DNA from 4 places in the Escherichia sp. HH091_1A genome. Region 1 is predicted to be linked to each of the others. Evidence: predicted binding sites of a transcription regulator. Region 1 holds the regulator's gene; each other region holds the start of a gene.
What was found. Region 1 encodes PurR, which represses purine synthesis genes. Its sites were predicted from a motif close to CANGCAAACGTTTGCNTG; they were not measured.

Region 1 (8,054 bases):
TGAAACCGTGAATATGGCCGTCAGGGTTGCCATACAGACACCCACCATAAGCCCGGTCCGCGCAGCGGTTTGCGCATCCAGCGTTGAGCCCTGACCCAGACGATAACCTACGCGGATGGTTACCGCTGCCGCCAGCGACATGGGAAGTACGAACATCAGTGAACTAAAGTTCAGGGCAATCTGATGTCCTGCGACATCAACAATACCGAGCGGAGACACTAACAGAGCCACGACGGCAAACAGCGTTACTTCAAAGAACAGTGCCAGTGCAATCGGCAAACCGAGTTGAATCAGTCGTTTCATAACCGCAGGATCGGGCTTCGCGGTGCCTTTTTCGTTACGAATATCGCGCATCGAGCGGGCGCGTTTAATGTAAGAAACCATGGCAAGGAACATGACCCAATACACCGCCGCAGTAGCCACGCCACAACCAACGCCACCGAGCTCAGGCATACCGAAATGACCATAAATAAAGATATAGTTCACCGGAATGTTCACCAGCAGGCCGATAAAGCCCATCACCATACCCGGCTTGGTTTTTGCCAGACCTTCACACTGGTTACGGGCAACCTGGAAGAACAGATAGCCCGGTGCGCCCCACAGCAATGCGCGCAAATAACCCACGGCTTTGTCCGCCAGAGCCGGGTCGATATTTTCCATAGTTCGGATAATGTAACCCGCATTCCACAGCACCAGCATAATAAGAACGGAAACAAAACCTGCCAGCCAGAACCCTTGTCGCACCTGATGCGCAATGCGCTCACGTCGACCGGAACCATTTAATTGCGCGATAACCGGCGTTAATGCCAGCAGCAGCCCGTGACCAAAGAGGATCGCCGGAAGCCAGATAGAAGTACCGATAGCGACCGCCGCCATGTCGGTGGCACTATAGCCGCCCGCCATCACGGTATCGACAAAACCCATCGCAGTTTGGGCGATTTGCGCGAGAATCACCGGGATTGCTAATGCTAATAACAGACGCGCTTCACTGATATACTTCTGCACGTGAACACCTTTTATTTGTAATTATATGAGAGACTAAAAAGCCGCCTGAATGGGCAGCAAAAAGAAGAAGCAGGGGAAATTCAGTCTATTGTAGCGAGGATTTATTAATTCTCCAGTGAAAAAATAGCCATTCTTACCCCTTCACTGGTAAGGGCGTTTTCCACCTGCTATTGTGCTGAACAGAATGTCTTAACTGATTTCAGGAGTTGTGAGTATGTTTACGGGGATTGTACAGGGCACCGCAAAACTGGTGTCGATTGACGAGAAACCAAATTTTCGCACACATGTGGTTGAGTTACCTGACTACATGCTGGACGGGCTGGAAACCGGTGCGTCCGTGGCGCATAACGGTTGCTGCCTGACCGTAACGGAAATTAACGGCAACCATGTCAGTTTTGACCTGATGAAAGAAACGTTACGCATTACTAATCTTGGCGATTTAAATGTGGGGGATTGGGTAAACGTTGAGCGTGCGGCGAAATTCAGCGATGAAATTGGCGGACACTTAATGTCAGGTCATATTATGACCACCGCTGAAGTGGCGAAAATATTAACCTCGGAAAATAATCGTCAGATCTGGTTTAAAGTCCAGGATAGTCAGTTGATGAAATATATCCTGTACAAAGGATTTATTGGCATCGACGGTATTAGCCTGACCGTCGGCGAAGTCACGCCAACGCGTTTTTGCGTCCATTTAATTCCGGAAACACTGGAACGCACTACCCTTGGGAAGAAAAAACTCGGCGCACGCGTCAACATTGAAATCGATCCACAAACTCAGGCAGTGGTAGATACGGTAGAACGTGTGCTGGCGGCACGAGAAAATGCCATGAATCAACCAGGTACAGAAGCCTGATCTGAAATCGCCCCCGGAGCGGGGGCGATAGAATAGCCTCTAGCGAGCGACTCGAAGGCCGTTTTCGACTCCGCGAGAGAACACCACCTGCCAGAGCTGAATATCACGGGCGCGGAAAGCACCTGCACAGGCATTCAGATAATAGGTAAACATCCGTTTAAAGCGTTCACTGTAGTTATCCGCAATTTCTGGCCATGCAGCGAGGAAACGTTCATACCACGCCATCAACGTAGTATCGTAATCAGCACCGAAGTTATGCCAGTCTTCCATCACAAAGTGGGGTTCGCTGGACTGAGCAATCTGGCGTACAGAGGGCAGGCAACCGTTCGGGAAAATATATTTATTAATCCAGGGATCAACATTCAGATCGGTTTTTTTCGAACCGATAGTATGGAGCAGGAATATACCTTCCGGTTTCAAATTACGATCCACCACCGCAAAATAGGTATCGTAATTTTTCGGTCCGACGTGCTCGAACATCCCCACAGAAACAATACGATCAAACTGGTCGTTCAGGTCACGATAATCTTGCAGCAAAATGGTGACATCCAGGCCTTCACAGCGTTCCTGAGCCATTTTTTGCTGTTCAGCAGAAATGGTGACGCCCACCACGCTTACGTCATAGTTAGACGCCATGTAATGCGCCAGTCCGCCCCAACCACAGCCAATATCCAGTACGCGCATCCCTGGTTTTAACTGCAATTTTTCACAAATCATTTTGAGCTTCGCCTGCTGGGCAGATTCCAGATTATCGGCATCTTTCCAGTAAGCGCAGGAATATTGCATGAACGGATCAAGCATGCGACTGAATAAGTCATTACCCAAATCGTAATGCTCTTTGCCGACTATCCAGGCACGTTTTTTACTCTGCAGATTGAAGAGACGAGCGCTGGCAATACGCAGCGTGTCTTTGAAATGATGGGGGAGTTGGTTCTCGAGACCTGCGCGTAAGACTTTGCTAAAAAACATATCCAGTCGGTCACATTCCCACCAGCCATCCATATAACTTTCGCCTAACCCCAACGATCCTTCCTGCAGAACGCGTTTAAAAAAATCGGGATTTTTCACACGAATATCCGCCGGGGCAGAACCGTTAATGGCTATACCGGCACGGCTAAGTAATTCGTTGGCGATACGGTACCAGTTGTCATCCGGTACGCTGACTTCTTCTATACACGATGAACTCATAGTTTCTCCATCACTGGTCGGTGATCAGAACCTTAAAACAGCGTAGACGCTTTTTGGGCTTTGTGAGAAATCTCGCAGAAAAAACTGCGAGTCTATAATCCGACGTAGAACAGAGGGAAAGGAGGAACCCTTGCCGAAATGACCATCCATAGTGAGTAGGGAACGTTCCTGTCCCCATAAAAACATAATATTTATCGTAGTCTTAACAACTCGAAATTAGTATAGGCCGCTAATTTCAATCATACAACAAAATTTTGTTAGCAGCCTAAGTATAAGCATATCGATATAGATCAGTGTGATTCGCTATGCGCCACTTCGGCATTGCCATGGCTCTGGCAATCCACTTCTTCACTGCGTTGCATCATGTAACCGAGAGCGACCAGCACTACTGTTGATAACATCACGCTGGTGGTGGTGAGCAATGGCGTACTGATACTGATAAGCCAGGACACTACCAGACTTGCGAGGAAGCACAGACCCAGTTGTAGAGTGTTCTGCAACGCTGCGGCGCGACCAGTTGCATGTGGGAAAGGACGCAGTGCCTGGGCGACAACAATCGGGTAGATCGCGCCGTTGGCAATCGCCATCACACAGAATGGGATCAGGATTTCGGCCAGCGACACATGGCTAATGAAGCCCGCAGCCCAGGTCGCAATGACGCTGACAGCAAACAGCACCAGCAACCACGGTAATAACTGCTTGCCTTGCCATTTTTGTAGTGCGGCGCGACAGCCATAGCCACCAATCAGAAACGCGATAGTTTGCGGGACATAGCTTAAACCAATCACTGCCGGGCTGTAACCCATTTCGCTAAGGATGAACGGTGAACCGGTCAGCCATGCAAAAAAACTGGCTGAACAGGCCGCGTATACCAGCACGTTGCCGCGATAGGTTTTAGAACGTAGCAGATCGGTAAAGGTCAGACCATCCTGACTATTGTTACGGGCCTTCGTCGTGGGTTTGAGCCAGAAAATAGGCAGAATCAGCACCACGGTAATGGCAAACAGGGTGGCGAATATCGCCTGCCAGGAAAAATGGACCAGCAGCCAGCTTCCTAACAGAGGAGCCAGTGCCGGAGATAGACCCACCAGCGGCATGATGGTCGCAAAAATACGGTTAACTTTCTGTGAAGGATAATAATCCGTCACTAACGCTTGCCAGATAACCGCCGCGGCGCAGACACCTACAGCCTGTACAAAACGCAATACCAGCAGCGTGGCGGCGTTTTCAACCCACAGCATCCCCAGACTACCTAACGCAAAAATTGTCAGGCCGATGAATAACACCGGTTTACGACCATAACGGTCGGAGAGCGGCCCCCACAGAAGCTGGGCTGCGGCAAATCCGGCAAGGAACAGACTAAGGCTGGCACTGACAGCAGACGCAGGCGTTTGCAGGTCGGCCTGTATGGCGGCGAAAGCAGGCAGATACATATCGGTTGCCAGAAAACCGAGTACGCTCAAACCTGCCAGCCAGACTAAAAATCTTTTCCCAGGTTGCATGTATATTCTCTAAATCTCTCAATTAAACACCGCCGCAAAGTGTAGGGAGTGAAATTAGTGTTGTGAAACGGTAATATTTGATGACTGGTTTCAAAAATTTTGCAGGCAGACTATGTGGTCAGAATATTCACTCGAAGTTGTTGATGCGGTAGCGCGTAATGGTAGTTTTAGCGCTGCAGCCCAGGAGTTGCATCGCGTTCCTTCTGCGGTCAGCTATACCGTGCGTCAGCTGGAAGAGTGGCTGGCGGTGCCTCTGTTTGAACGACGTCACCGTGATGTGGAACTGACCGCTGCCGGGGCGTGGTTTCTCAAAGAAGGGCGCTCTGTTGTCAAAAAAATGCAGATCACTCGGCAGCAATGTCAGCAGATAGCGAACGGCTGGCGCGGTCAGTTAGCTATCGCAGTGGATAATATTGTCAGGCCAGAACGTACACGGCAGATGATCGTTGATTTTTATCGCCATTTTGATGATGTCGAACTTCTTGTCTTTCAGGAAGTGTTCAACGGTGTCTGGGATGCGCTTTCCGACGGGCGCGTGGAACTGGCGATTGGCGCAACACGCGCGATTCCGGTAGGCGGTCGTTATGCCTTCCGGGATATGGGGATGCTAAGCTGGAGTTGCGTTGTTGCCAGCCACCACCCGCTGGCGTTGATGGATGGCCCGTTCAGCGATGATACGTTGCGCAACTGGCCGTCATTGGTGCGCGAAGACACCTCACGAACGCTACCTAAACGTATTACCTGGTTGCTGGATAACCAAAAAAGACTTGTCGTGCCTGACTGGGAATCATCGGCAACCTGTATCTCGGCAGGATTATGCATAGGGATGGTGCCAACACATTTCGCCAAACCGTGGCTTAATGAGGGGAAGTGGGTAGCATTAGAACTGGAAAACCCCTTTCCGGATTCGGCATGTTGTCTGACATGGCAGCAAAATGATATGTCGCCTGCGTTAACCTGGTTGCTTGAGTATCTCGGCGATAGTGAGACGCTGAATAAGGAGTGGCTGCGGGAGCCGGAAGAGACTCCCGCAACGGGTGATTAACGACGATAGTCTCGGAACGGGCCGTCAGCCACGGAGCGGCGTTCAATCAAGCGCGGATGCACTTCAATGGACTGCGGTTCTTCACGTTTGTTGACGATACGATCCAACAGCATGTTGAACGCTGTTTCACCCAGCGAATCTTTTGGCTGATGGATCGTGGTCAGCGCCGGCGTAAAATAGCGGGCGTTGCGCACGTTATCATAACCGATCAGCGAAACATCCTGCGGGACGCGCAGACCCATTTCATCAGCAGCACAAAGTGCGCCCATTGCCATGATATCGCCACCACAGAAGACGGCAGTAGGGCGATGCGGCTGCGACAGTATTTGCTGCATGGCGCGATAACCGGATTCAGGTTCAAAGTCACCCTGTACAATCCAGCTTTCCGGCACTTTGATCATCGCTTCTTCCATTGCCTTCATAAAACCGGCAAGGCGGCCTGCGCCAGTGTTACGTTCCAGCGGGCCGGGGATAACGCCGATTTCGCGGTGACCGCGTTCAATCAGATAACGCCCGGCCATGTAGCCGCCTTCGAACGCGTTATCAATGACCGCATCGGTGAAGTCAGCTTTTGCTTCACCCCAGTCCATTACCACCATTGGGATATGGCGATACTCTTCCAGCATCGTCAGCAACGGCTCTGGGTACTCAGAACACATCACCAGCAGACCATCGACGCGTTTTTGCGCCATCATCGACAGATAAGCCCGCTGTTTCTCAAGATTGTTCCACGCATTACCCAGAATCAGGGTGTAACCTTTCTGGAAGCAATTTTTTTCAACCGCTTCAATGATCTCGGCAAAATAGGCCGCTTCGCTGCTGGTCGCCAGCAAACCGATAGACTTGGTGTGGTTAACCTTCAGGCTACGCGCCACCGCGCTAGGGGAGTAGTGTAATTCTTTAATCGCTGCCCACACGGCGTTGCGCGTTTCTTCAGCGACGAAACGTGTTTTGTTGATTACGTGTGACACAGTTGTAGTGGAAACGTTTGCTCGTTTCGCTACATCTTTTATTGTTGCCATTCCATTTCACTCCAGACCCTAACTTCAGCTCCTGCAAAATCGCAAGGTAAACGTTTGCCTTTACACACCTTACGCACAACAAAAGTGTTGCGGTACGCCGGAAAAACGACACGGAGCGTCAGGAAGGGGTCAATGGCCAGTACGCAAATAGTGTAAGCGTGGAATTTTGGCCGATCTTGACGAAAAGGGGAAGTGGTAAAAACACTTATCATTATAAATGACGGGAGATTTTTTCATCACAGTGTGTAAAAATGCGTAATATCACTTTTTGTGTGGTAATAAAAAAGGAGAAAACTTGATGAGCACCGACCTTAAATTTTCACTGGTAACAACGATTATCGTCCTCGGTTTGATCGTGGCCGTGGGTTTGACTGCCGCGCTGCACTGATTTCCTCTCGAGGGAGCGCGTTCTCCCTCGCATCTCCTTCCTGTTTGTTAGCAAAATGGCAAAAGTGTTTTCTCTTTTTGTTATTTTCATTTTTTTGTGATTGCTGTCATGCTTTCGCCACTTTAATGAATATCGCGTAATGACGCGAAGAGGTGGAGATAAGGCATGAAAATTAACTATCCGTTGCTGGCGCTGGCGATTGGCGCGTTTGGTATCGGGACAACGGAGTTCTCGCCAATGGGCTTGTTGCCCGTCATTGCGCGCGGTGTGGATGTCTCGATTCCTGCTGCCGGAATGTTAATCAGTGCCTATGCAGTTGGCGTAATGGTGGGCGCGCCGCTGATGACGCTTCTACTTTCTCATCGTGCCCGCCGCAGTGCGTTGATTTTCCTGATGGCGATTTTCACGCTCGGCAACGTACTTTCCGCCATCGCGCCGGATTATATGACCCTGATGCTTTCACGCATTTTGACCAGCCTGAATCACGGAGCATTTTTTGGTTTGGGTTCAGTCGTGGCCGCAAGCGTGGTGCCAAAACATAAACAGGCCAGCGCAGTTGCCACTATGTTTATGGGGTTAACCCTGGCAAATATCGGTGGCGTGCCGGCGGCGACCTGGTTGGGTGAAACCATCGGCTGGCGGATGTCATTTCTGGCAACGGCGGGGCTGGGCGTGATTTCAATGGTAAGTCTGTTCTTCTCATTACCTAAAGGTGGCGCAGGGGCGCGACCTGAAGTGAAAAAAGAGCTGGCGGTATTAATGCGTCCGCAGGTGCTGTCTGCATTGCTGACGACGGTGCTGGGAGCTGGCGCCATGTTTACCCTCTACACCTATATCTCTCCGGTACTGCAAAGTATTACCCACGCAACACCGGTGTTCGTCACGGCAATGCTGGTGCTGATTGGTGTCGGGTTCTCTATTGGGAACTATCTCGGCGGCAAACTGGCAGATCGTTCAGTTAACGGCACGTTGAAAGGCTTTTTGTTGCTGCTGATGGTGATTATGCTGGCAATCCCGTTCCTGGCCCGCAATGAGTTTGGCGCAGCTA
Region 2 (8,054 bases), 710 kb from region 1:
ACGACGCTCCACGCGAGCCAAAAATGCAGGGCACCGGCAAAGTCAGCCTGTGCGCCAGCGTCGGCGAGGGTCGCGGGGACGTCAAACCAGCCAAAAACGCTGATCGGTTTACCATCGGCAGTGGAGATCAGATAGCCGCTGATGCCGATGGCGAACAGCAATAGGTACAATGCAAGATGTCCTGCCTTTGCGCCAACACGAGTCATGGGCGAATAACTTTGCAGCGGACCCGGCGGTGGAGATATGAAGCGCCAAAGAACGCGAATAACCAGCCCCATCATTAACAAAATGCCGATGCTTTTATGCAATTCGGGTGCTTTGTGGTACCAGCCATCGTAATAGCTGAGCGTGACCATCCACAGACCTAAAGCAAACATGCCATAGACAATAATTGCGCTTAGCCAATGTAAGGCCGCAGATATAACACCATAGCGTTCAGGGGTATTTGTGAATGACATAAGTGCATCCAAAACGAATTTGCGAGAGAAAGAAAATGGCGTGTCGGAGAATGAATTGCAACACAAAAATAACAAATTGAATGATATTTATTTTTATTTCAATAATTTTGAATTAATAATGAAAGAATCTTCATAAGTTTAGTGGGTTCAGCATCTGGAAGGTCTGGTGAGTGCTGTAGAGGCAGGAAGAATCTCATTCAATTTTTCACGCTAAATGAAAGGGAGATTAAATATTTGTCAGTTTATGTCAGTGCGGAAAAACTAAAAATAAAACACGTAGATCAGGTCCATAATTGCCAACAGTCCCCAGAGAAAAAGATAAAGCATCAGATGCTCGCGAATATTATTGATGAGATAGTGCAACAGCCGACGCATTAAATACTCCTGTAAAAACGGCCTCATTCTGGAGGCCGTAATGATGATTATTGGAAGCGGGAAAGCCTGAATGGCGTCAAATCAAAATCGCTTTTTTTGTCTTGCGCAAAATCGGCAGCTATTTCCCCTAAAACTGACGCAAATTTAAAACCGTGCCCGCTCAGGCCGGTAATGAGCAGTGTATTATCGTGGCCGGGTAGAGTATCGATAATAAAATCTTCGTCAGGCGAATTATCATAGGTGCAGGCAGCGCCGTACAGGCAGCAACCGATACCCGGCAATACATTGCGCAAGAACGGGAAGGCTTCTGACCCATCACTGGCCACTTCCGCAAACGGAACACGTTCATCCGCTGAATGGATAACCTGGCCTCCGTTATGTTTGCCAATCTTCAACGCGTCGTTTTCTGCCGGAAAACCATAATATTGATCGCCATTGAGCAGTTCACCGGTAAACGCCGGGAATTTATTCTTCACGCTATAGCGACCATCGGCCTGATACCAGGCAAATACTTTGCGTACGGGCTGGACAGGCAGTTCCGGGAGCAGATCTTTTACCCATGTTCCCGCGCAGACGATCGCTTTTTTCGCCTGATACTCACCGTCAGCGGTTTCAATAGTTACGCCATCATCGTCATGACGAATTGCGGTGACCGGGCAGTTGAACAACTGCGCACAACCCGCTTCCTTCGCCAGTTGGATCCAGGTTTTAATCGCCAGTTCGCTGCGTAAAAAGCCGGAATCAGTCTCAAATAAGCCGATGTAGTTGTCCGGGACGCGTATTTCCGGCCAGCGGGCCATAATCCCTTGCGCATCGAGCTTTTCAACGTTGAGTTGCCACTGTTCGGCGCTGTGGGCGACGTTGGCGAGAAATGTGGAATCAGCCGGGCCAAGGTTAATGACGCCAGAGCGTACAAAAATGGGATCTTCTTCGTTGTGGCGGGAGAGTTCATCCCACAGCGTTTGCGCGCGGAGGACCAGCGGGACATACTTTTCGCCTTCACCATAAGCATGGCGAATTAATCGCGTATCGCCGTGGTGGCTGCCGTGTTGATGCGGTGGCATATGGGCGTCGGTCATTAGCACGTTTAAACCGGCACGGGTTGCATAATACCCGGCGGCAGCGCCTACGGAACCGCTGCCAATAATGATGAGATCGTATTTCATTTTTTTCTCTCTGCTCTCATGGTTTAAGCAGAGTAATTAACTGAATGCAGATATACAACCCAGAAATGGTAAAGGCACCAGTGAGGTGCCTTTTGGGTGGATGGTCATGTCATGTTAATGACGCCGATACTCGTTTACCGGGAAATCACCGGATTCAATTTTGGCGATTCCTGCTTCTAATATCGAAATAAATTGTCTGGCAACATCAGTGGTTAACCAGAGCGTCTGACCAACTTCAGTCCCTTCCTGCTCGGACTTATTTGGGGTCTGGTAATGCAAACGCAACATCAGCGCATCATAGCTATCAACGGTGCTGATGTCCCACCCTACGAGCGGATGAGTCTGAATGACTTCATTATTTTTTTCCATCATGGCCCCCTAATTCGTGTTACTAGACAACGTTATTCGAGGTTCAATGCGTTTTTATCTGAAGCAACTTCAGTATACCAATAAGTAAGGGTATTCACCGAATTTTTAAAGGGGGGAACAGATAAATTTTTGCTTTTAAGATTTATATGAACAATAAAACAGCATGTCATTCATATTTTTTTAGCATATTGTGCAATTATTTTGAGGAAGTGTAGAAATTTTGTACTCGAAATTCGTAAGTAAAATAAAAAAGCCGGGGCGACCCGGCAAAAAAAAATCACTGCATATTATTCGCTGACAAACCAGTCATCGGCGCTTTCCCACGTTTCCTGGAGAATTTCGCTAATGCGCTGTTTATCTTCTTTTGTCGCGCCAATAACCGATAAATTATTCGCTGCGGCATAACGTACCGATACGTGGCCTTCATTATCAGGAAACGCATACTGAATACGGCGGGAAAGTTCGCCAGCCAGGGCGTCAATAGCCCCCGCTGGCAATGGAGAAGTTTTCGCTATGGTGACTTCAATTCGCATAATAGCCCCCTGTTGAATATACTGGTTATTTATACAGTTAAAATAACCTAATGACAACAGGAAGCTACGATTTTTATTGTTTAACGGACCAGCGTACCGTTTCCCCGGCGAGGAATGGCACCAGTGTGTCATCAGTCAATGCGATGCTTTCAGCAACCTGCTGTTCTTCGCGGACCAGTTCGATGAATGTGTCGTTGACCGGCAAGCCATAGAACTGTGGGCCGTTTACAGAACAGAATGCTTCAAAGTGCTGCAGAGCATTCATCTCTTCAAAGACGGTAGCGTAACTGCCCAGCGCGGTTGGGGCGTTGAAGCAGCCCGCGCAGCCGCAGCTGCTCTCTTTGCGATGACGTGCATGCGGCGCAGAATCCGTACCGAGGAATACACGATTAAAACCGCTGGCGACCAGTTCACGTAATGCCTGTTGGTGAATATTGCGTTTGAGTATTGGCAGACAGTACAGGTGTGGATGCACGCCACCAACCAGCATATGGTTACGGTTAAACATCAGATGCTGAGGAGTGATGGTGGCTGCCAGCCGTTCATTTCCGTTACGGACATAGTCGGCAGCATCTTTGGTGGTGATGTGCTCAAAAACGACTTTCAGCGCGGTCAGGCGCTGGCGAAGCGGTTCCATTACGCTTTCTATAAAGCGCGCCTCACGATCAAAAATGTCGATATCTGCATGTGTCACTTCACCATGCACCAGTAGCGGCATACCGATTTTTTCCATGCGCTCAAGTACCGGCATGATTGCATCAACCGACGTCACGCCGTGGCTGGAGTTAGTGGTTGCGTTTGCGGGGTAAAGTTTTGCAGCGGTGAACACGCCTTCGTTAAATCCACGTTCCAGCTCATTAGGGTCCAGCGAATCTGTTAAATAACAGGTCATCAGCGGGGTGAAATCGTGCCCGGCAGGTACGGCGTCGAGAATACGCTGGCGATATGCCACGGCAGCCTCAACGGTTGTCACGGGCGGAGCCAGATTGGGCATTACGATAGCCCGTCCATAAATTTCGCTGGTATAAGGCACGACAGTTTTTAACATGTCGCCATCGCGGAGGTGAAGGTGCCAGTCGTCTGGGCGGCGGATCTTTAATACCTGGGATGGTGCAGTCATTAATCTCTATGCTCCGGCTGAAGGGATGTTTTTGCCGGACACAAAGGATAAGCGGAAACGTTTTCCTTTGCACGAAAAATAAAGGGCGCAAATGCGCCCTCGTGATTAATCAGTAAACGGAATGACAATTTCACCAGGCTTCACTTCAATACCTTTCGCCAGTTTCTTCGCCATTGCTTCGCCCTTACTGCCATCTTCGCGCAGGACATAAGCAGGTTGCTGGTTAAAGTAATTGCGTAATGCCTGGTTCAAATAGGGAAGCAACGTTTGCATCACCGTTTGCATTTTTTCCGGTTGTACCGTCGCATCGACTACTTCCATCTCTTTCAGGAAGATCGCGCCTTTTTCTTTATCAAACACAGGCAGCGCTTTCAGCTTCAGTTTCATGGTCGCTTTCTGGCTACCGAACAGGGAGTTCATGTCCAGATTGGCGTCTCCGGTTAGGGTAACCTTATTCGGCTCTTCGCGACCAATTTGGCTGGTCAGGTTTGTCAGAACAATATGGGCGTCAGCCACGCCGGGTAAACCGATATCTTTTGAGAAATTATTATGTTTCGCAAGCGACTGGTTAATTTCTTGTTCGGTGATGGTGTATTGGGTGAGTTGATTACAGCCAACGAGCAGGCCACTGACGAACAATACAGCGGCAAATAAAAACTTGTTCATGGTAGTCCTCGACATGAAATCTGCGTCAATATCCTGACACAACGCAGCATGTGTCACCAGCGATAAACTCGCCAGCAGAAAAAACTGAAAACGGCGGCAACCCGCGAATACAGGCTGCCGCGGCGGGTCAGGATTAAATCGCCATTGATGATAACAAATTGATTTGTGTCTGTTTCGCCATATTATCGCGGTAATCAGCAACGCGGCTTGGCCAGTTGATTCCGGCTACCAGCGTCAGATTACGCAGGAGCGGAAATAGCTGAATATCGTCTTCCGAAAGTTCGCCATTCACGGCGTTCGGTTTGACGATAAGTTTGTCCAGCGCACGTAAATCATCGCTGATATTCTTAATCAGACCGTCAGAGTGGGCCAGCAGGTCGGCAAAATTACCCGCGCTGGCTTCTTTCTTGTCGACAAAATATTTGCGTGCGGCGGGAGTAGAAAACTCATCAAATGCCGATTTGGCAAAACGCGGTAACAGCAGTTTGTTGGCGTAGCCGTTGACCTTGCGCAGCCATTCTTCAATGGCAGGCGAACGTTTGCCGGTCAGTAACGGTTTGCCGTCGAGTTTATCGACATAGTGAACGATGTCCATGCTTTCTGGCATATAGCGGCTGTCATCTTTTTGCAGAATGGGAACCTGTTTTTGACCGACCATCCGGGTGGGTGTTTCTGCGTCGTCATTGAGCAGAACATGTAATTCGACGGGGATATTTTTCAGGCCGAAAATCATGCGGGCTTTGAGGCAGTAAGGGCAGTGATCGTAAATGTATAGCTTCACGTGACTCCTCCATTTGGCTGTCAGTTCACTTTCAGTATGGAGGAGTCAGGGGGGAGTATCAAATCAGGCGTCGCGTTCCAGCAAACGACGCGCGGTGCGTTTCTGGCTAAACTGCCAACCCAGCGCAAGGAAAGTGAAGATGCCAATAATGCCCAGCATCATCCACGGAAGCTCTGGTTGGTGCGCTGATTTACCCAAGTCAAATAGCCAGCCACCACCGATATAACCAATCGCGCCGCCAATCGCCAGACCCAGACGGCTAAACCCCATATAACTGCCGCGAGCTCTTGCGTCCGCCAGCGAAGCACTTAAGGTTTCGCGCGCAGGCTCAGCAATGATCGACCCGATATAAAACAGACAAATCAGAGTGAAAAGTTGTTGCAGGCCGCTGACCATACCCACTGGCATCATGCTTAATGACATTATTAATAGCCCAGCCATCAATCGGTGTTCCAGACGAAAATGTTTTTCACTCCAGCGGGCGATAGGGTAGAGCAACGTTAAAGACAGACACGCTTCAATGGCATACATCCATTTAACGGCAGAGGGTGCGCCCGCCACGTCGTTGACCATAATTGGCAGCATCAGCATCACTTGTACAGCCAGCATGTAGTAACCCGCCAGCGTCAGGACATAGGTGACAAAATGCTTGTCGCGCATCACGCGGGTCATGCCTTCGCGAACGGGCGTGCGTACGGTGGAGAGTTTCCATGCCGGTAACAACCACGCATTGAACGCTGCACACAGCACAAACAAAACGGCTCCTGTGGCACAAACCAGGCGAAAGTCGTATTGCAACAGCCAGCTTCCCAACAATGCGCCAATGACAGCACCAGCGCTGTCTTGCATCATTAATAGTGAGAAAAAACGGCCACGCTGCTGCGGGCGGATTAGTTTCACCACCAGCGCCGAACGCGGAGGATCAAACAACGTGCCGCCGAGTCCCGAAAGCAGGCATGAAAACCACAGTAGCCACGGTTCGTGGGCGATACCCATTGTGGCGAATCCGGCGGCACGCATCAGCATACCGGTGACAATCATCGGTTTGGCACCAAAGCGGTCGGCAATTGCGCCGCCGAAAATCCCCAGACCTTGCTGAATAAACTGGCGTAGGCCGAGGGCAATACCGACCATGACGGCGGCCCAGCCCATTTGATCAACGAAGCGGATAGAGATCAGCGGGAAGACAACAAAGAACCCCAGCACGACCAGCATATTATCGATGAGCAGGAAATATTTACCCAGGTTCCTCGCCTGCGACACGCGGGACATTTCCCCTCCCGGGAAATAAAAGATGAGCACTTTCTATTCTGCATTGCCGCTAAGACTTTTCCCATCACTTCGGGGACAATATTTTTTTATCAAAACGTCGCTTTGATAGAGAGTTTTTATCAAATATGTGAATAATGCAGAAAATGGCATTCTGGACTTTTCACAGGGTCTGGTTGCGCAGGTATAGTAATACTTACAGCGTATTAAAGACGTTACGGGAAGGAGTAGGTATAGAATGTTTGGCTATCGCAGTAACGTGCCAAAAGTGCGCTTAACCACTGACCGACTGGTCGTGCGTCTGGTGCATGATCGTGATGCCTGGCGTCTTGCGGATTATTACGCAGAGAATCGCCATTTCCTCAAGCCCTGGGAGCCAGTGCGCGACGAAAGCCACTGCTATCCTTCAGGATGGCAGGCCAGGCTGGGGATGATTAACGAATTTCATAAACAAGGTTCAGCTTTCTACTTTGGCTTATTCGACCCGGACGAAAAAGAGATTATTGGCGTTGCCAATTTTTCCAATGTTGTTCGCGGCTCTTTTCATGCCTGCTATCTCGGTTATTCGATTGGGCAAAAATGGCAGGGCAAAGGACTCATGTTTGAAGCCCTGACCGCAGCTATTCGTTATATGCAGCGCACCCAACATATTCATCGCATTATGGCCAACTATATGCCGCACAATAAACGCAGCGGTGATTTACTGGCGCGATTGGGTTTTGAAAAAGAAGGCTATGCGAAAAACTATCTGTTGATTGATGGACAATGGCGCGATCATGTTCTGACGGCATTAACCACCCCAGACTGGACGCCTGGCCGCTAAGGAGAATCTGATGAAATATCAACTTACTGCTCTGGAAGCCCGCGTGATTGGCTGCTTGCTGGAAAAACAGGTGACTACGCCGGAGCAATACCCGCTATCAGTAAATGGTGTAGTAACGGCCTGTAATCAGAAAACGAACCGTGAACCGGTCATGAATCTGAGTGAATCTGAAGTGCAGGAGCAGCTGGATAACCTGGTCAAACGTCATTATCTTCGCACGGTGAGCGGTTTTGGTAATCGGGTCACCAAATATGAGCAACGTTTTTGTAATTCAGAATTTGGCGATCTGAAACTGAGCGCCGCAGAAGTGGCGTTAATCACCACGTTGTTATTGCGTGGTGCCCAGACACCGGGAGAACTGCGCAGTCGCGCCGCGCGAATGTATGAGTTCAGCGATATGGCGGAAGTGGAGTCGACGCTTGAACAACTGGCGAATCGCGAAGATGGCCCTTTTGTTGTGCGTCTGGCGCGTGAACCCGGTAAACGTGAAAGCC
Region 3 (8,054 bases), 1.2 Mb from region 1:
CCAGCGCCGCGTTGGTCATCGCTTCACTGCGCCGGGCATCAATAAGCGTAGTGCGGTTAACCAGCGCCGCCTGATCGCTAAGCGCATTCAGGCTTTGCCAGGCTTGCCATGCCAGCACCAACAGGGGCAGCAGAATCAGCAAAAATGCCAGCATTACCAGTTGTCGTAATGAGCGGGGAAAAACGGGCCAGCGTTTCAAGGTGTTACTCTCGTCAGACGCGAATAGCCTGATGCTAACCGAGGGGAAGTTCAGATACAACAAAGCCGGGAATGACCCGGCTTTGTTATGGAATAAGGCGGTGCCTAACTCGACGTTTCGCCCGAGGGTTGATATAGCTAAGCTGATATCAGAAGTTGGACGGCAGGCACCTTGTTGTGCGTCATTCGAATTTTATGTAGCACGTCCCGAAGGGGCTGACATAAGTCGGTGAATGAGCCACTGATGACTATTATGCAGTAACTGTGCCAATAAATAAAATAGTTTGGTAACGTACTGATTATACGTTGTTTTGATGGATTTATGACTTCTTCGCTATTTGGCTGTAAATCAGCCATTGTGTCGCTAAAAAGAGACACCTTAAGATAAATTTATTAGATCCAAATAAAATCAATCAATTAAATGTCGCCAAAAAGCGACACGGTAAACCACCCATTGTCGTGATTTACAGACACAAAAAAAGCTCCCGGAGTTGGGAGCTTATGATAGTGGTTGGCGTTTAATGCCGGATGCGGCGTGAATGCCACATCCGGGCAGCAAAACCAATAGCTTGACGACTTACCCCAACTGCTTACGCGCATTGCGGAAAATACGCATCCATGGGCCATCCTCGCCCCAGTTTTCCGGATGCCAGGAGTTACTGACAGTACGGAAAACACGTTCCGGGTGCGGCATCATAATGGTGACTCGACCACTTTCAGTCGTGACCGCCGTAATACCATTCGGAGAACCGTTCGGGTTAGCCGGGTAGGTTTCGGTGACTTTACCGAAGTTATCGACATAGCGCAGTGCCACCAGCCCTTTGCTTTCCAGTGCCGCCAGATGCGCCGCATCGCGCACTTCCACGCGCCCTTCGCCGTGAGAGACAGCAATCGGCATCTGCGAACCCACCATCCCTTGCAACAGCAGCGACGGGCTTTGTGTCACTTCTACCAGGCTGAAACGCGCTTCAAAGCGATCGGAGGTGTTACGCACGAAACGTGGCCACAACTCGCTACCTGGGATCAGTTCGCGTAGGTTAGACATCATCTGACAACCGTTACATACCCCCAGCGCCAGCGTTTGCGGACGGTGGAAGAAGGTTGCAAACTCATCGCGTACACGGTCATTGAACAGGATAGACTTCGCCCAGCCTTCACCAGCACCCAGCACATCACCGTAGGAGAAACCGCCGCACGCTACCAGAGCGTGGAAATCCTCCAGGCCCGTGCGTCCAGCCAGCAGGTCGCTCATATGCACATCGATTGCATCGAAGCCTGCACGGTGGAAAGCTGCCGCCATTTCAACATGCGAGTTCACCCCCTGCTCACGCAGCACGGCAACTTTCGGACGCGCACCAGTGGCAATATACGGTGCTGCCACATCTTCGTTGATATCAAACGACAGTTTCACATTCAGGCCCGGATCGGCGTCGTTAGATTTCGCCTGATGTTCCTGATCGGCACACTCCGGGTTGTCACGCAGGCGCTGCATCTGCCAGGTAGTTTCTGCCCACCAGACACGCAACGTGGTGCGGCTTTCGCTGAATACAGTCTGCCCGTTGGCGGTAATTACAAAACGGTCACCGGAAACCGCCTGCCCAACATAATGGACGCAATCAGCAAGCCCATGCTGTGCCAGTACCGCTTCAACTGCTTCACGGTCAGCGGCTCGAACCTGAATCACCGCACCCAGTTCTTCGTTAAACAACGCCGCCAGGCGATCGTCACCCAGAGTGGCGATATCCGCGTCAATGCCGCAATGACCAGCAAAGGCCATTTCCGCCAGCGTTACCACCAGCCCGCCATCAGAGCGGTCGTGATACGCGAGCAGCTTACGCTGTGCAACCAGCGCCTGAATCGCGTCATAGAAGCCTTTCAGTTGCGCGACATCGCGTACATCTGCCGGTTTGTCGCCAAGCTGACGATAAACCTGCGCCAGCGCCGTTGCACCCAGCGCGTTATTGCCTTTGCCCAGATCAATCAGCAGCAGTGCGTTATCTTCGGTAGAAAGCTGCGGCGTGATGGTGTGACGCACATCTTCCACGCGGGCAAATGCAGAAATCACCAGCGAAAGCGGCGAGGTCATTTCGCGCTCTTCGCTACCTTCCTGCCAGCGGGTTTTCATCGACATGGAGTCTTTACCCACCGGAATCGTCAGGCCCAGCGCCGGACAAAGCTCTTCGCCCACCGCTTTAACGGCTTCATAAAGGCCCGCGTCTTCACCTGGATGACCTGCTGCCGCCATCCAGTTAGCGGAAAGTTTAATGCGTTTGATATCGCCAATCTGCGTAGCGGCGATGTTAGTTAACGCTTCACCGACCGCCAGGCGGGCAGAAGCGGCGAAATCCAGCAGTGCAACTGGCGCACGTTCGCCTATTGCCATCGCTTCACCGTAGTAACTGTCGAGGCTGGCGGTAGTGACTGCGCAGTTAGCGACCGGCACCTGCCACGGACCCACCATCTGATCGCGCGCCACCATGCCGGTTACGCTGCGATCGCCGATGGTCACCAGAAAGGTTTTCTCCGCCACAGTCGGCAGATGTAACACACGTTTCACCGCGTCAGCGATGGTGATCCCTTCACGGGCCAGCGCGTCGCCTTTCGCTTTCAGCGTTTGCACATCGCGGGTCATCTTCGGCGTTTTGCCAAGTAGTACGTCGAGCGGCAGATCGATGGGTTGATTATCAAAATGACGATCGTGCAGAGAAAGATGTAATTCTTCGGTGGCCTCACCAATCACCGCGTACGGTGCGCGCTCACGCTTACACAGTTCGTCAAACAGCGGTAACTGATCGGCAGCAACGGCCAGCACGTAGCGTTCCTGGGATTCGTTACACCAGATTTCCAGCGGGCTCATGCCCGGTTCGTCGCTCAGGATATCGCGCAGTTCAAATTTACCGCCGCGCCCGCCGTCGCTCACCAGCTCCGGCATGGCATTAGAAAGGCCACCCGCGCCGACGTCGTGGATAAACAGAATCGGGTTCGCGTCGCCAAGCTGCCAGCAGCGGTCGATCACTTCCTGGCAACGACGTTCCATTTCCGGGTTATCGCGCTGAACGGACGCGAAATCGAGATCCGCGTCAGACTGGCCGGAGGCCATGGAAGAGGCCGCGCCGCCGCCAAGACCGATGTTCATTGCCGGGCCGCCGAGAACGACCAGTTTCGCACCGACGTTGATCTCGCCTTTTTGTACGTGATCGGCGCGAATGTTGCCGATCCCACCCGCCAGCATGATCGGTTTGTGATACCCGCGCAGCTCTTCGCCGTTGTGGCTGTTCACTTTTTCTTCATAGGTACGGAAGTAGCCGTTCAGTGCCGGACGACCAAATTCATTGTTAAATGCCGCGCCGCCCAGCGGACCTTCTGTCATGATGTCCAGCGCGGTGACAATGCGCTCAGGCTTACCGAAATCTTCTTCCCACGGTTGTTCAAAGCCAGGAATACGCAGGTTAGATACGGAGAAACCGACCAGACCAGCTTTCGGCTTCGCGCCGCGGCCGGTGGCACCTTCATCGCGAATTTCGCCACCGGAACCGGTTGCTGCGCCCGGCCACGGAGAAATCGCCGTTGGGTGGTTGTGGGTTTCGACTTTCATCAGGATATGCGCCGGTTCCTGATGGAAGTCGTAGCGGCCCGTTTCATGGTCAGCAAAGTAGCGGCCCACTTCGGAACCTTCCATCACGGCGGCGTTATCTTTATAAGCAGAAAGAACGTGATCCGGCGTGGTTTCGAAGGTATTTTTGATCATCTTGAACAGCGATTTCGGCTGTTGTTCTCCGTCGATAATCCAGTCGGCGTTAAAAATTTTGTGGCGGCAGTGCTCAGAGTTCGCCTGGGCGAACATATACAGCTCGATGTCGTTCGGGTTACGACCCAGCTTTGTGAATGCATCCTGCAGATAGTCAATTTCATCTTCCGCCAGTGCCAGGCCAAGACGCAGGTTAGCGTCGATTAGCGCCTGACGGCCCTGCCCCAGCAAATCAACGCTGGTGACCGGAGTCGGTTGATGGTGTGCAAACAGCTGCTCTGCATCATCTAAAGCAGAAAAGACCGTTTCCATCATGCGGTCGTGCAGTTCAGCGGTCACCTGCTGCCATTGTTCATGGGTCAGCGTACCGGCTTCTATATAGTAAGCAACGCCGCGCTCAAGGCGGTTTACCTGTTGCAGCCCGCAGTTATGGGCGATATCGGTCGCTTTCGAAGACCAGGGAGAGATGGTACCAGGACGCGGAGTCACCAGCAGGAGTTTGCCTTGCGGGGCGTGGCTGGCGAGTGCCGGGCCATATTTCAGCAGGCGTTCAAGTTGTGCGTGCTCATCATCGTTTAACGGCGCATTGAGGTCAGCAAAATGGACATACTCGGCGTAAATATTGTGAACCGGGAGCCTGGCAGCCTGAAAACGTGCCAGCAGTTTGTTGATTCGGAATGCCGACAATGCAGGCGAACCACGCAGAATTTCCATCATAAGTCTCTCGTCTTCTAAGCTTTCGGTGTACCCAAGGGGGGGAAACGGGCGTCATTATAAAGAATCTGATGCGCTGACGAAACCGTTTGCGTGGAAATAAAATCACCATCGTGAATTAGCAACGCGTGCCGCCAATGGCTGTAATAAGTTGCCAACTGGCGCTGGTTTACGCAAAATGCCGCTCATTTATGAGTAAACCTTTCACTATTATTACGTTTTTTCAAGCTGGGATGCGCACGACACAGAGAATTAACTAATTGAAAAAATTAAAGATTAATTATCTGTTCATCGGCATTCTGGCACTGCTGCTCGCGGTCGCTCTCTGGCCATCCATTCCCTGGTTTGGTAAAGCCGACAACCGTATCGCCGCCATTCAAGCGCGGGGAGAGTTGCGTGTGAGCACTATTCATACCCCACTGACTTATAACGAAATCAACGGGAAACCTTTTGGCCTGGATTACGAACTGGCGAAACAGTTTGCCGAGTACCTCGGCGTAAAACTGAAAGTGACCGTGCGGCAGAATATCAGCCAGCTGTTTGACGACCTCGATAACGGCAACGCCGATCTGCTGGCTGCAGGACTGGTTTATAACAGTGAGCGGGTAAAAAACTATCAGCCTGGCCCTACCTACTATTCCGTGTCACAACAACTGGTTTATAAAGTGGGTCAGTATCGCCCGCGTACGCTGGGCAATCTGACAGCGGAGCAACTTACCATCGCACCAGGCCATGTGGTGGTTAACGATCTCCAGACCCTGAAAGAAACAAAATTCCCGGAATTAAGCTGGAAGGTAGACGACAAAAAAGGCTCAGCAGAATTAATGGAAGATGTCATCGAAGGAAAACTCGATTACACCATTGCTGATTCTGTCGCCATCAGCCTGTTTCAGCGCGTTCACCCGGAACTCGCTGTAGCGCTTGATATCACCGACGAACAGCCGGTGACCTGGTTTAGCCGATTAGATGGCGATAATACCCTTTCTGCCGCTCTGCTCGACTTCTTCAACGAAATGAATGAAGACGGCACGCTGGCACGCATTGAAGAGAAATACCTGGGGCATGGCGATGATTTTGATTACGTCGATACACGCACGTTTTTACGCGCCGTCGATACCGTACTGCCGCAGTTGAAACCGCTGTTTGAGAAGTACGCCGAAGAAATTGACTGGCGTTTGCTGGCCGCTATTGCTTATCAGGAATCGCACTGGGATGCACAGGCCACTTCACCGACGGGTGTGCGTGGCATGATGATGTTAACCAAAAATACCGCGCAAAGCCTCGGCATAACGGATCGTACCGATGCCGAACAGAGCATCAGCGGCGGCGTGCGTTATTTGCAGGATATGATGAGTAAAGTGCCGGAAAGTGTGCCGGAGAACGAACGGATCTGGTTTGCCCTCGCCGCGTACAATATGGGCTATGCGCATATGCTGGATGCCCGCGCCCTGACGGCAAAAACTAAAGGTAATCCTGACAGTTGGGCTGACGTGAAACAGCGCCTGCCTTTACTTAGCCAGAAACCCTATTACAGCAAGCTGACTTACGGCTACGCACGTGGGCATGAAGCCTACGCTTATGTCGAAAATATTCGTAAGTATCAGATTAGCCTGGTGGGGTATCTGCAAGAGAAAGAGAAGCAGGCTACAGAAGCGGCGATACAACTGGCGCAGGATTATCCGGCAGTATCGCCAACGGAGCTGGGCAAAGAGAAATTTCCTTTTCTCTCGTTTCTTTCCCAGTCGTCATCAAACTATTTGACCCACTCTCCCTCTCTGCTGTTTTCGAGGAAAGGGAGTGAAGAGAAACAAAATTAATCCGTCGAGGATTGCGCTTTTTTCTGCGCTTTAATTTCCTGTCGGCGCATGCGAAAGAAGTCACTGAGCAACGCCGCGCACTCATCCGCCAGTATTCCTTCTGTAATTTCCACTCGGTGATTCATACCCGGATGGTGCAGCACATCCATTAAAGATCCCGCAGCGCCCGTTTTCGCGTCACGCGCACCAAAGACCACGCGACCAATGCGACTGTGGATCATTGCTCCGGCACACATTACACAGGGTTCGAGCGTGACATACAACGTGGCGTCGATCAGACGATAATTTTGCATCACCAGACCGCCCTGCCGCAGAGCCATGATTTCTGCATGTGCGGTGGGATCATGTCGACCAATCGGACGGTTCCAGCCTTCGCCGATTACCCGATTGTTATGCACTAATACCGCGCCGACCGGCACTTCCCGCTCATCCCATGCACGCTTCGCCAGCGTCAGCGCGTGACGCATCCAGTATTCGTGGCTAAATTCGACTTCAGACAAAAAGAAAACTCCGGTTATAAAAGCGCGGCGCATTATACACGTACGCTATGCTTTACTCTATTCCAGTTGCTGGAGTTCACCACGCGGGGTTACCCGCCAGCGATGCTGGCAGAAATAAAGCAGTGGATTGTCCTGATTACTGTCGCTATAGCCACTGTACAGCCGCAGCGGCGTGCCAATTTTGCGCTCCAGTTGCGCGACCTTTTCATGTCCCAGACAACGCATCGTCAATATCCAACCGCCATAACCCCGCTGGATCTGACTGGCAATAAGATTAACCCGCGGCAACCAGGGCGTATCATAATAAACCGCTTCAACCAGCGGCTGCGGAGATCCTGTGATCAACCAAATATCCGCATCGGAACTTAACAGGTAGGTAGTCAAACGCTCCTGGACAAGCGGAAAAGCGGTAACATTGTCGCGAAACCAGTGCACAAAATCGGCCTGCAACGCCTGTAAGCGCGCTTCACTGTGACCAAAAGTGCATCCCCAAAGAAGCAGACTCATCGGCCATCGTGCTGCACGACCTTTTATCAATAACGCGATGGCAATGACCGGCAACAACGGCAGGACAAGTAATGCATTCAGAGGTTGGCGACGCAGTAAATAACGCATAAAACTGCCGAACATATCCTGCTGATGCAATGTTCCATCTAAGTCAAAAAACACCACACGACGCTCGTGAGTTGCCAAACCATACTCCTCTGGACTGAAACATCCTGATTAATTTTCGCTACTACATAGCCTAACAGATAGATCATCACTTTTCCGGCAACAATCGACCGCATCATGGCTAACTGGAATTTTTAATTCATGGCAATTAGCGGCAATGGAATATAAAATTCACTCGCGTTTGTCTCATATTGCCTGTTGTCGCCACTATTTCATCGCGAGGAAAGATATGAACGGCTTACTTCGTATCCGTCAGCGTTACCAGGGGCTTGCCCAGAGTGATAAAAAACTGGCGGATTATCTGCTGCTACAACCTGATACGGCGCGCCATTTAAGCTCTCAGCAACTGGCCAACGAAGCCGGAGTCAGTCAGTCCAGCGTCGTGAAGTTCGCGCAAAAACTCGG
Region 4 (8,054 bases), 180 kb from region 1:
AGTCGTGGCAGGATTTGCCTCAGAATAAACTGACTATCCGTCTACAACCTGATGAAGGCGTGGATATCCAGGTACTGAATAAAGTTCCTGGCCTTGACCACAAACATAACCTGCAAATCACCAAGCTGGACCTGAGCTATTCAGAAACCTTTAATCAAACGCATCTGGCAGATGCCTATGAACGTCTGCTGCTGGAAACTATGCGTGGTATTCAGGCACTGTTTGTACGTCGTGATGAAGTAGAAGAAGCCTGGAAATGGGTGGACTCCATTACTGAGGCGTGGGCGATGGACAATGATGCGCCGAAACCCTATCAGGCCGGAACCTGGGGACCGGTTGCCTCGGTGGCGATGATTACTCGTGATGGCCGTTCCTGGAATGAGTTTGAGTAATATCTGCACTCATCCTTTATGGTTATTTTACCGGTAACATGATCTTGCACAGATTGTAGAACAATTTTTACACTTTCAGGCCTCGTGTGGATTCACCCACGAGGCTTTTTTTATTACACTGACTGAAACGTTTTTGCCCTATGAGCTCCGGTTACAGGCGTTTCAGTCATAAATCCTCTGAATGAAACGCGTTGTGAATCATCCTGCTCTGACAACTCAATTTCAGGAGCCTTTATGAATCCACAATTGTTACGCGTAACAAATCGAATCATTGAACGTTCGCGCGAGACTCGCTCTGCTTACCTCGCCCGGATAGAACAAGCGAAAACTTCGACCGTTCATCGTTCGCAGTTGGCATGTGGTAACCTGGCACACGGTTTCGCTGCCTGCCAGCCAGAAGACAAAGCCTCTTTGAAAAGCATGTTGCGTAACAATATCGCCATCATCACTTCCTATAACGACATGCTCTCCGCACACCAGCCTTATGAACACTATCCAGAAATCATTCGTAAAGCCCTGCATGAAGCGAATGCGGTTGGTCAGGTTGCGGGCGGTGTTCCGGCGATGTGTGATGGTGTCACCCAGGGGCAGGATGGAATGGAATTGTCGCTGTTAAGCCGCGAAGTGATTGCGATGTCTGCGGCGGTGGGGCTGTCCCATAACATGTTTGATGGTGCGCTGTTCCTCGGTGTGTGCGACAAGATTGTTCCGGGTCTGACGATGGCAGCCCTGTCGTTTGGGCATTTGCCTGCGGTGTTTGTGCCGTCAGGTCCGATGGCAAGCGGTTTGCCAAATAAAGAAAAAGTGCGTATTCGCCAGCTTTATGCTGAAGGTAAAGTGGACCGCATGGCGCTGCTGGAGTCAGAAGCTGCGTCTTATCATGCTCCAGGGACATGTACTTTCTACGGTACCGCCAATACGAATCAGATGGTGGTGGAGTTTATGGGGATGCAGTTGCCGGGCTCTTCTTTTGTTCATCCGGACTCCCCGCTGCGCGATGCTTTGACCGCTGCAGCTGCGCGCCAGGTTACACGCATGACCGGCAATGGTAATGAATGGATGCCGATCGGTAAGATGATCGATGAGAAAGTGGTGGTGAACGGTATTGTTGCACTGCTGGCGACCGGTGGTTCCACTAACCACACCATGCACCTGGTGGCGATGGCGCGCGCGGCTGGTATTCAGATTAACTGGGATGACTTCTCTGACCTTTCTGATGTTGTACCGCTGATGGCACGTCTCTACCCGAACGGTCCGGCCGATATTAACCACTTCCAGGCGGCAGGTGGCGTACCGGTTCTGGTGCGTGAACTGCTCAAAGCAGGCCTGCTGCATGAAGATGTCAATACGGTGGCAGGCTTTGGTCTGTCTCGTTATACCCTTGAACCATGGCTGAATAATGGTGAACTGGACTGGCGGGAAGGGGCGGAAAAATCACTCGACAGCAATGTGATCGCTTCCTTCGAACAACCTTTCTCTCATCATGGTGGGACAAAAGTGTTAAGCGGTAACCTGGGCCGCGCGGTTATGAAAACCTCTGCCGTGCCGGTTGAGAACCAGGTGATTGAAGCGCCTGCGGTTGTTTTTGAAAGCCAGCATGACGTTATGCCGGCCTTTGAAGCGGGTTTGCTGGACCGCGATTGTGTCGTTGTTGTCCGTCATCAGGGGCCAAAAGCGAACGGAATGCCAGAATTACATAAACTCATGCCGCCACTTGGTGTATTATTGGACCGGTGTTTCAAAATTGCGTTAGTTACCGATGGACGACTCTCCGGCGCTTCAGGTAAAGTGCCGTCAGCTATCCACGTAACACCAGAAGCCTACGATGGCGGGCTGCTGGCAAAAGTGCGCGACGGGGACATCATTCGTGTGAATGGACAGACAGGCGAACTGACGCTGCTGGTAGACGAAGCGGAACTGGCTGCTCGCGAACCACACATTCCTGACCTGAGCGCGTCACGCGTGGGAACAGGACGTGAATTATTCAGCGCCTTGCGCGAAAAACTGTCCGGTGCCGAACAGGGCGCAACCTGTATCACTTTTTAAGACGACAAATTTGTAATCAGGCGAGAGAAAACTCTGATGAAAAACTGGAAAACAAGTGCAGAATCAATCCTCACCACCGGCCCGGTTGTACCGGTTATCGTGGTAAAAAAACTGGAACACGCGGTGCCGATGGCAAAAGCGTTGGTTTCTGGTGGGGTGCGCGTTCTGGAAGTGACTCTGCGTACCGAGTGTGCAGTTGACGCTATCCGTGCTATCGCCAAAGAAGTGCCTGAAGCGATTGTGGGTGCCGGTACGGTGCTGAATCCACAGCAGCTTGCAGAAGTCACCGAAGCGGGTGCACAGTTCGCAATTAGCCCGGGTCTGACCGAGCCGCTGCTGAAAGCTGCTACCGAAGGGACTATTCCTCTGATTCCGGGGATCAGCACTGTTTCCGAACTGATGCTGGGTATGGACTACGGTTTGAAAGAGTTCAAATTCTTCCCGGCTGAAGCTAACGGCGGCGTGAAAGCCCTGCAGGCGATCGCGGGTCCGTTCTCCCAGGTCCGTTTCTGCCCGACAGGTGGTATTTCTCCGGCTAACTACCGTGACTACCTGGCGCTGAAAAGCGTGCTCTGCATCGGTGGTTCCTGGCTGGTTCCGGCAGATGCGCTGGAAGCGGGCGATTACGACCGCATTACTAAGCTGGCGCGTGAAGCTGTAGAAGGCGCTAAGCTATAAAAGTCAAAATGCCCGATCGTGAATCGGGCATTTTTGTAGCGTTTTTCGCCGGGGTTAAGCTTGTACTTTTACCTGTGCTGCGGCGTGCTTTGCGCGCTCAATCGCTTCATCAACACTCTCAGCGGTCGCCAGCGCTACACCCAGACGACGGCTGCCATCAATTTCCGGCTTACCAAATAAACGAATCTGCAAACCTGCCCCTACGGCATTCTGCACATTATCAAACGTGACATTCTGACTGGTCAGTTGTGGCAGGATAACGGCAGAAGCTGCAGGGCCATACTGGCGGATCCCGCCAACCGGAAGTCCGAGGAAAGCACGCACATGCAGGGCAAATTCCGAGAGATCCTGAGAAATTAACGTCACCATCCCGGTGTCATGCGGGCGAGGGGAGACCTCACTGAAAATCACCTCATCACCACAGACAAACAGCTCGACACCAAACAGACCATAACCGCCCAGTGCCAGTACTACTTTGCGGGCAATCTCCTGCGCACGTTTCAGAGCCAGCTGACTCATTTGCTGCGGTTGCCAGGATTCACGATAGTCGCCATCTTCCTGGCGATGACCTACCGGTGCACAGAAATGGACGCCATCCACTGCGCTGACGGTTAGCAGGGTAATTTCGAAGTCAAACTTAACGACGCCTTCAACAATCACGCGGCCCGCTCCGGCGCGTCCACCTTGCTGAGCGTATTCCCACGCATGTGTAAGCTGCTCGGCGGAACGAATAAACGTCTGCCCTTTGCCGGAAGAGCTCATTACCGGTTTAACTATGCAGGGATAGCCAATAGCGGCAACTGCTTCGCGGAAAAGACTTTCACTATCGGCAAAACGATAAGTTGAAGTGGGTAGCTGCAGTTCTTCTGCCGCCAGGCGACGGATACCCTCGCGATTCATCGTTAATTTCGTTGCGCGAGCGCAGGGGACAACATTCCGTCCTTCCTTTTCAAGCTGGATCAGCATATCGGTGGCAATAGCTTCGATCTCCGGCACGATATAATGTGGTTTTTCCAGTTCAACCACACGGCGTAATGCATCACCATCAAGCATATTAATGACATGGGAGCGATGCGCGACATGCATGGCTGGTGCGTCGGCATAGCGATCGACGGCAATCACCTCGACACCGAGACGCTGACACTCGATTGCCACTTCTTTACCCAGTTCACCGGAGCCTAATAACATCACGCGAGTTGCTGCCGGACGCAGCGCAGTGCCTAATAACGTCATAACGAATATCCCCTGATTAATTCCGCGCGCAGTATAAACGAAAACGTTTGCGCGTGTCTTTATTGTTGCTGTTGATTTCCCAATCGAGAAGAAATATACTGTATAAAATCACAGTTATTATGAGAGGCTGCAAATGGCGGTTGAAGTTAAATACGTAGTCATTCGTGAGGGCGAAGAGAAAATGTCGTTTACCAGCAAAAAGGAAGCCGATGCTTATGACAAAATGCTTGATACGGCGGATCTGCTTGACACCTGGCTGACAAATTCTCCAGTGCAAATGGAAGACGAGCAACGTGAAGCCCTTTCGCTATGGCTGGCAGAACAAAAAGATGTGCTGAGCACCATTCTGAAAACCGGCAAATTACCGTCCCCACAGGTCGTCGGTGCTGAATCCGAAGAGGAAGATGCCTCACACGCGGCCTGAAGCAACTTGCGCTCCTGACAATTTGTACCATGCTTTCTCCTGAATCATTGTGCTATGGAGAAAAACATGAAAAAAAGAGGGGCGTTTTTAGGGCTGTTGTTGGTTTCTGCCTGCGCATCAGTTTTCGCTGCCAATAATGAAACCAGCAAGTCGGTCACTTTCCCAAAGTGTGAAGGTCTGGATGCTGCCGGAATTGCCGCGAGCGTAAAACGTGATTATCAACAAAATCGCGTGGCGCGCTGGGCAGATGATCAAAAAATTGTCGGTCAGGCCGATCCTGTGGCATGGGTCAGTTTGCAGGACATTCAGGGTAAAGATGATAAATGGTCAGTACCGCTAACCGTGCGTGGTAAAAGTGCCGATATTCATTACCAGGTCAGCGTGGACTGCAAAGCGGGAATGGCGGAATATCAGCGGCGTTAATGGCCTCTGATAATTCGATTGACCGTCGGCGGATGCGGCGCGAGTGCCTGGTCCGCCCTATAAGGCACTTCAATCGTAGGCCTGGGAAGACGCAACAGTGTCGCATCGGGCAATCAGCATCAAACAATGCCACTCAAAACGTCAAATTACGTTCACCTAAAATACCCTTATCACCTGATATACAGTGAACACCTTACCTGGCGCGAATTTCTTTGAATAACGGCCTGCCGACCGGCTTATTTGCGCATCTTTTGTCTCGATATACATTTTCTGACATCCTCATCCGCTATGCTACAGGCACTAAAAATGGTTATTGAGGAGCAAATATGGCTAACTGGTTAAATCAACTGCAATCCCTGCTTGGGCAAAGCAGTTCTTCTACCTCCTCGTCTGCGGATCAGGGATTGGGCAAACTTTTAGTGCCTGGCGCATTAGGCGGACTGGCTGGGCTGCTGGTCGCAAATAAATCAGCACGTAAACTTCTTACGAAATATGGCACCAACGCGTTGCTGCTTGGCGGCGGAGCGGTAGCGGGTACGGTGCTGTGGAATAAATACAAAGATAAAATTCGCGCGGCGCATCAGGACGAACCGCAGTTTGGCGCGCAAAGTACGCCGCTGGATGAGCGTACGGCACGTTTGATCCTTGCGCTGGTCTTTGCCGCTAAAAGTGATGGTCATATTGATGCCAAAGAACGTGCGGCAATCGACCAGCAATTGCGTGAAGCCGGCGTGGAAGAGCAGGGGCGTGTACTCATTGAGCAGGCAATAGAACAACCGCTGGATCCACAACGCCTGGCTACCGGGGTTCGTAATGAAGAAGAGGCGCTGGAAATCTATTTCCTGAGCTGCGCGGCTATTGATATTGACCATTTTATGGAACGCAGTTACCTGAATGCCCTGGGTGACGCGCTGAAAATCCCCCAGGATGTTCGTGAAGGTATTGAACGCGATCTCGAACAGCAAAAACGTACTTTGGCGGAATAATTCCGCTCTCTGGATAGCCTGAAGTTGACTATTTCGGGCTATCCAGAACCGCACAGCCATTTGAACAGGCTGATCTTCTCTGTCTGCATAACATTCGAAATCCGCGCCATTACCTGTCATCATCTAAGCAATGACTCCCCTGTTTCGCTTGCATCCCCGGTGAGTTTTGCCACCCTTATAAGATGTTTCAACCAGAAAGAACAATAACATGCTACCAAAAGCCGCTCGCATTCCCCACGCCATGACGCTTCATGGCGATACGCGCATCGATAATTACTACTGGCTGCGGGACGATACGCGTTCTCAGCCGGAAGTCCTGGACTACCTGCAGCAAGAAAATAGTTACGGTCATCGGGTGATGGCCTCGCAACAAGCCTTACAGGATCGCATCTTAAAGGAAATCATCGACCGCATTCCGCAAAGAGAAGTTTCTGCTCCCTACATCAAAAATGGCTACCGCTATCGGCATATTTATGAACCAGGCTGTGAATATGCTATCTACCAGCGTCAATCGGCGTTCAGCGAAGAGTGGGATGAGTGGGAAACATTGCTCGATGCCAACAAGCGCGCGGCGCACAGTGAGTTTTATTCGATGGGCGGAATGGCGATTACGCCCGATAACACCATTATGGCACTGGCAGAAGATTTTCTTTCCCGACGCCAGTACGGCATTCGTTTTCGTAATCTGGAAACAGGTAACTGGTATCCGGAACTGCTGGATAACGTTGAACCCAGCTTTGTCTGGGCAAATGATTCCTGGACTTTCTACTATGTTCGCAAGCATCCGGTGACGCTGCTTCCTTATCAGGTCTGGCGTCACGCCATCGGTACGCCAGCATCGCAGGATAAACTGATCTACGAAGAAAAAGACGATACCTATTACGTCAGCCTGCATAAAACGACCTCGAAGCACTATGTAGTCATTCATCTGGCCAGCGCCACCACCAGTGAAGTTCGCCTGCTGGACGCGGAAATGGCCGATGCCGAGCCGTTTGTTTTTCTGCCGCGACGCAAAGATCACGAATACAGCCTTGATCACTACCAGCATCGGTTTTATCTGCGTTCCAACCGCCACGGCAAAAACTTTGGCTTATACCGTACCCGTATGCGTGATGAGCAACGGTGGGAAGAGTTAATTCCGCCACGCGATAACGTCATGCTTGAAGGCTTTACGCTGTTTACCGATTGGCTGGTGGTAGAAGAGCGTCAGCGCGGGTTAACCAGTTTGCGCCAAATTAACCGCAAGACTCGGGAAGTCATCGGCATTGCCTTTGATGATCCGGCCTATGTGACCTGGATTGCCTACAATCCAGAACCTGAAACCGCGCGATTGCGTTATGGTTATTCTTCCATGACCACACCAGATACTTTGTTTGAACTGGATATGGATACCGGTGAGCGTCGTGTATTAAAACAAACGGAAGTTCCCGGTTTTGATGCGGCGAATTACCGCAGTGAACACCTGTGGATAGTCGCCCGTGATGGCGTCGAAGTCCCGGTTTCGCTGGTTTATCATCGCAAACATTTTCGCAAAGGACACAACCCGCTACTGGTGTATGGCTACGGTTCTTACGGCGCAAGTATTGATGCCGATTTCAGTTTTAGCCGCTTGAGTTTGTTGGATCGTGGATTTGTCTACGCCATTGTCCATGTTCGCGGCGGTGGTGAGCTGGGGCAACAATGGTACGAAGACGGAAAATTTCTGAAGAAGAAAAATACGTTTAATGATTATCTTGATGCCTGCGATGCATTGTTAAAACTGGGCTATGGCTCTCCTTCGCTCTGTTATGCGATGGGCGGGAGTGCGGGGGGCATGTTGATGGGCGTTGCAATTAATCAACGCCCGGAATTGTTCCACGGCGTTATCGCCCA

Region 2: pyrC (dihydroorotase) is a predicted target of PurR. The motif match lies at 4,072-4,089, and genes of this name have one in related genera.
Region 3: purL (phosphoribosylformylglycinamidine synthase) is a predicted target of PurR. The motif match lies at 4,739-4,756, and genes of this name have one in related genera.
Region 4: purT (formate-dependent phosphoribosylglycinamide formyltransferase) is a predicted target of PurR. The motif match lies at 4,386-4,403, and genes of this name have one in related genera.

The regions. Positions count from the first base shown of each region.
Region 1 covers NZ_AP025747.1:2,043,201-2,051,254, reverse strand. Annotated here, with positions in the region: gene mdtK (multidrug efflux MATE transporter MdtK) at 1-1,005, opposite strand, end outside; gene QUF14_RS10180 (riboflavin synthase) at 1,220-1,861, shown strand; gene cfa (cyclopropane fatty acyl phospholipid synthase) at 1,901-3,049, opposite strand; gene punC (purine nucleoside transporter PunC) at 3,340-4,551, opposite strand; gene punR (DNA-binding transcriptional activator PunR) at 4,664-5,596, shown strand; gene purR (HTH-type transcriptional repressor PurR) at 5,593-6,618, opposite strand; gene cydH (cytochrome bd-I accessory subunit CydH) at 6,917-7,006, shown strand; gene QUF14_RS10150 (MFS transporter) at 7,172-8,054, shown strand, end outside.
Region 2 covers NZ_AP025747.1:1,337,071-1,345,124, forward strand. Annotated here, with positions in the region: gene QUF14_RS06480 (cytochrome b) at 1-458, opposite strand, end outside; gene QUF14_RS06485 (YceO family protein) at 720-833, opposite strand; gene solA (N-methyl-L-tryptophan oxidase) at 881-1,999, opposite strand; gene bssS (biofilm formation regulator BssS) at 2,114-2,368, opposite strand; gene dinI (DNA damage-inducible protein I) at 2,656-2,901, opposite strand; gene pyrC (dihydroorotase) at 2,975-4,021, opposite strand; gene QUF14_RS06510 (lipoprotein) at 4,127-4,687, opposite strand; gene grxB (glutaredoxin 2) at 4,821-5,468, opposite strand; gene mdtH (multidrug efflux MFS transporter MdtH) at 5,532-6,740, opposite strand; gene rimJ (ribosomal protein S5-alanine N-acetyltransferase) at 6,976-7,560, shown strand; gene QUF14_RS06530 (YceH family protein) at 7,571-8,054, shown strand, end outside.
Region 3 covers NZ_AP025747.1:3,245,073-3,253,126, forward strand. Annotated here, with positions in the region: gene qseE (two component system sensor histidine kinase QseE/GlrK) at 1-199, opposite strand, end outside; gene purL (phosphoribosylformylglycinamidine synthase) at 776-4,663, opposite strand; gene mltF (membrane-bound lytic murein transglycosylase MltF) at 4,921-6,477, shown strand; gene tadA (tRNA adenosine(34) deaminase TadA) at 6,474-6,977, opposite strand; gene yfhb (phosphatidylglycerophosphatase C) at 7,035-7,670, opposite strand; gene QUF14_RS16325 (MurR/RpiR family transcriptional regulator) at 7,879-8,054, shown strand, end outside.
Region 4 covers NZ_AP025747.1:2,223,855-2,231,908, reverse strand. Annotated here, with positions in the region: gene zwf (glucose-6-phosphate dehydrogenase) at 1-392, shown strand, start outside; gene edd (phosphogluconate dehydratase) at 627-2,438, shown strand; gene kdgA (bifunctional 4-hydroxy-2-oxoglutarate aldolase/2-dehydro-3-deoxy-phosphogluconate aldolase) at 2,475-3,116, shown strand; gene purT (formate-dependent phosphoribosylglycinamide formyltransferase) at 3,171-4,349, opposite strand; gene yebG (DNA damage-inducible protein YebG) at 4,483-4,773, shown strand; gene yebF (protein YebF) at 4,840-5,196, shown strand; gene QUF14_RS11085 (tellurite resistance TerB family protein) at 5,523-6,182, shown strand; gene ptrB (oligopeptidase B) at 6,391-8,054, shown strand, end outside.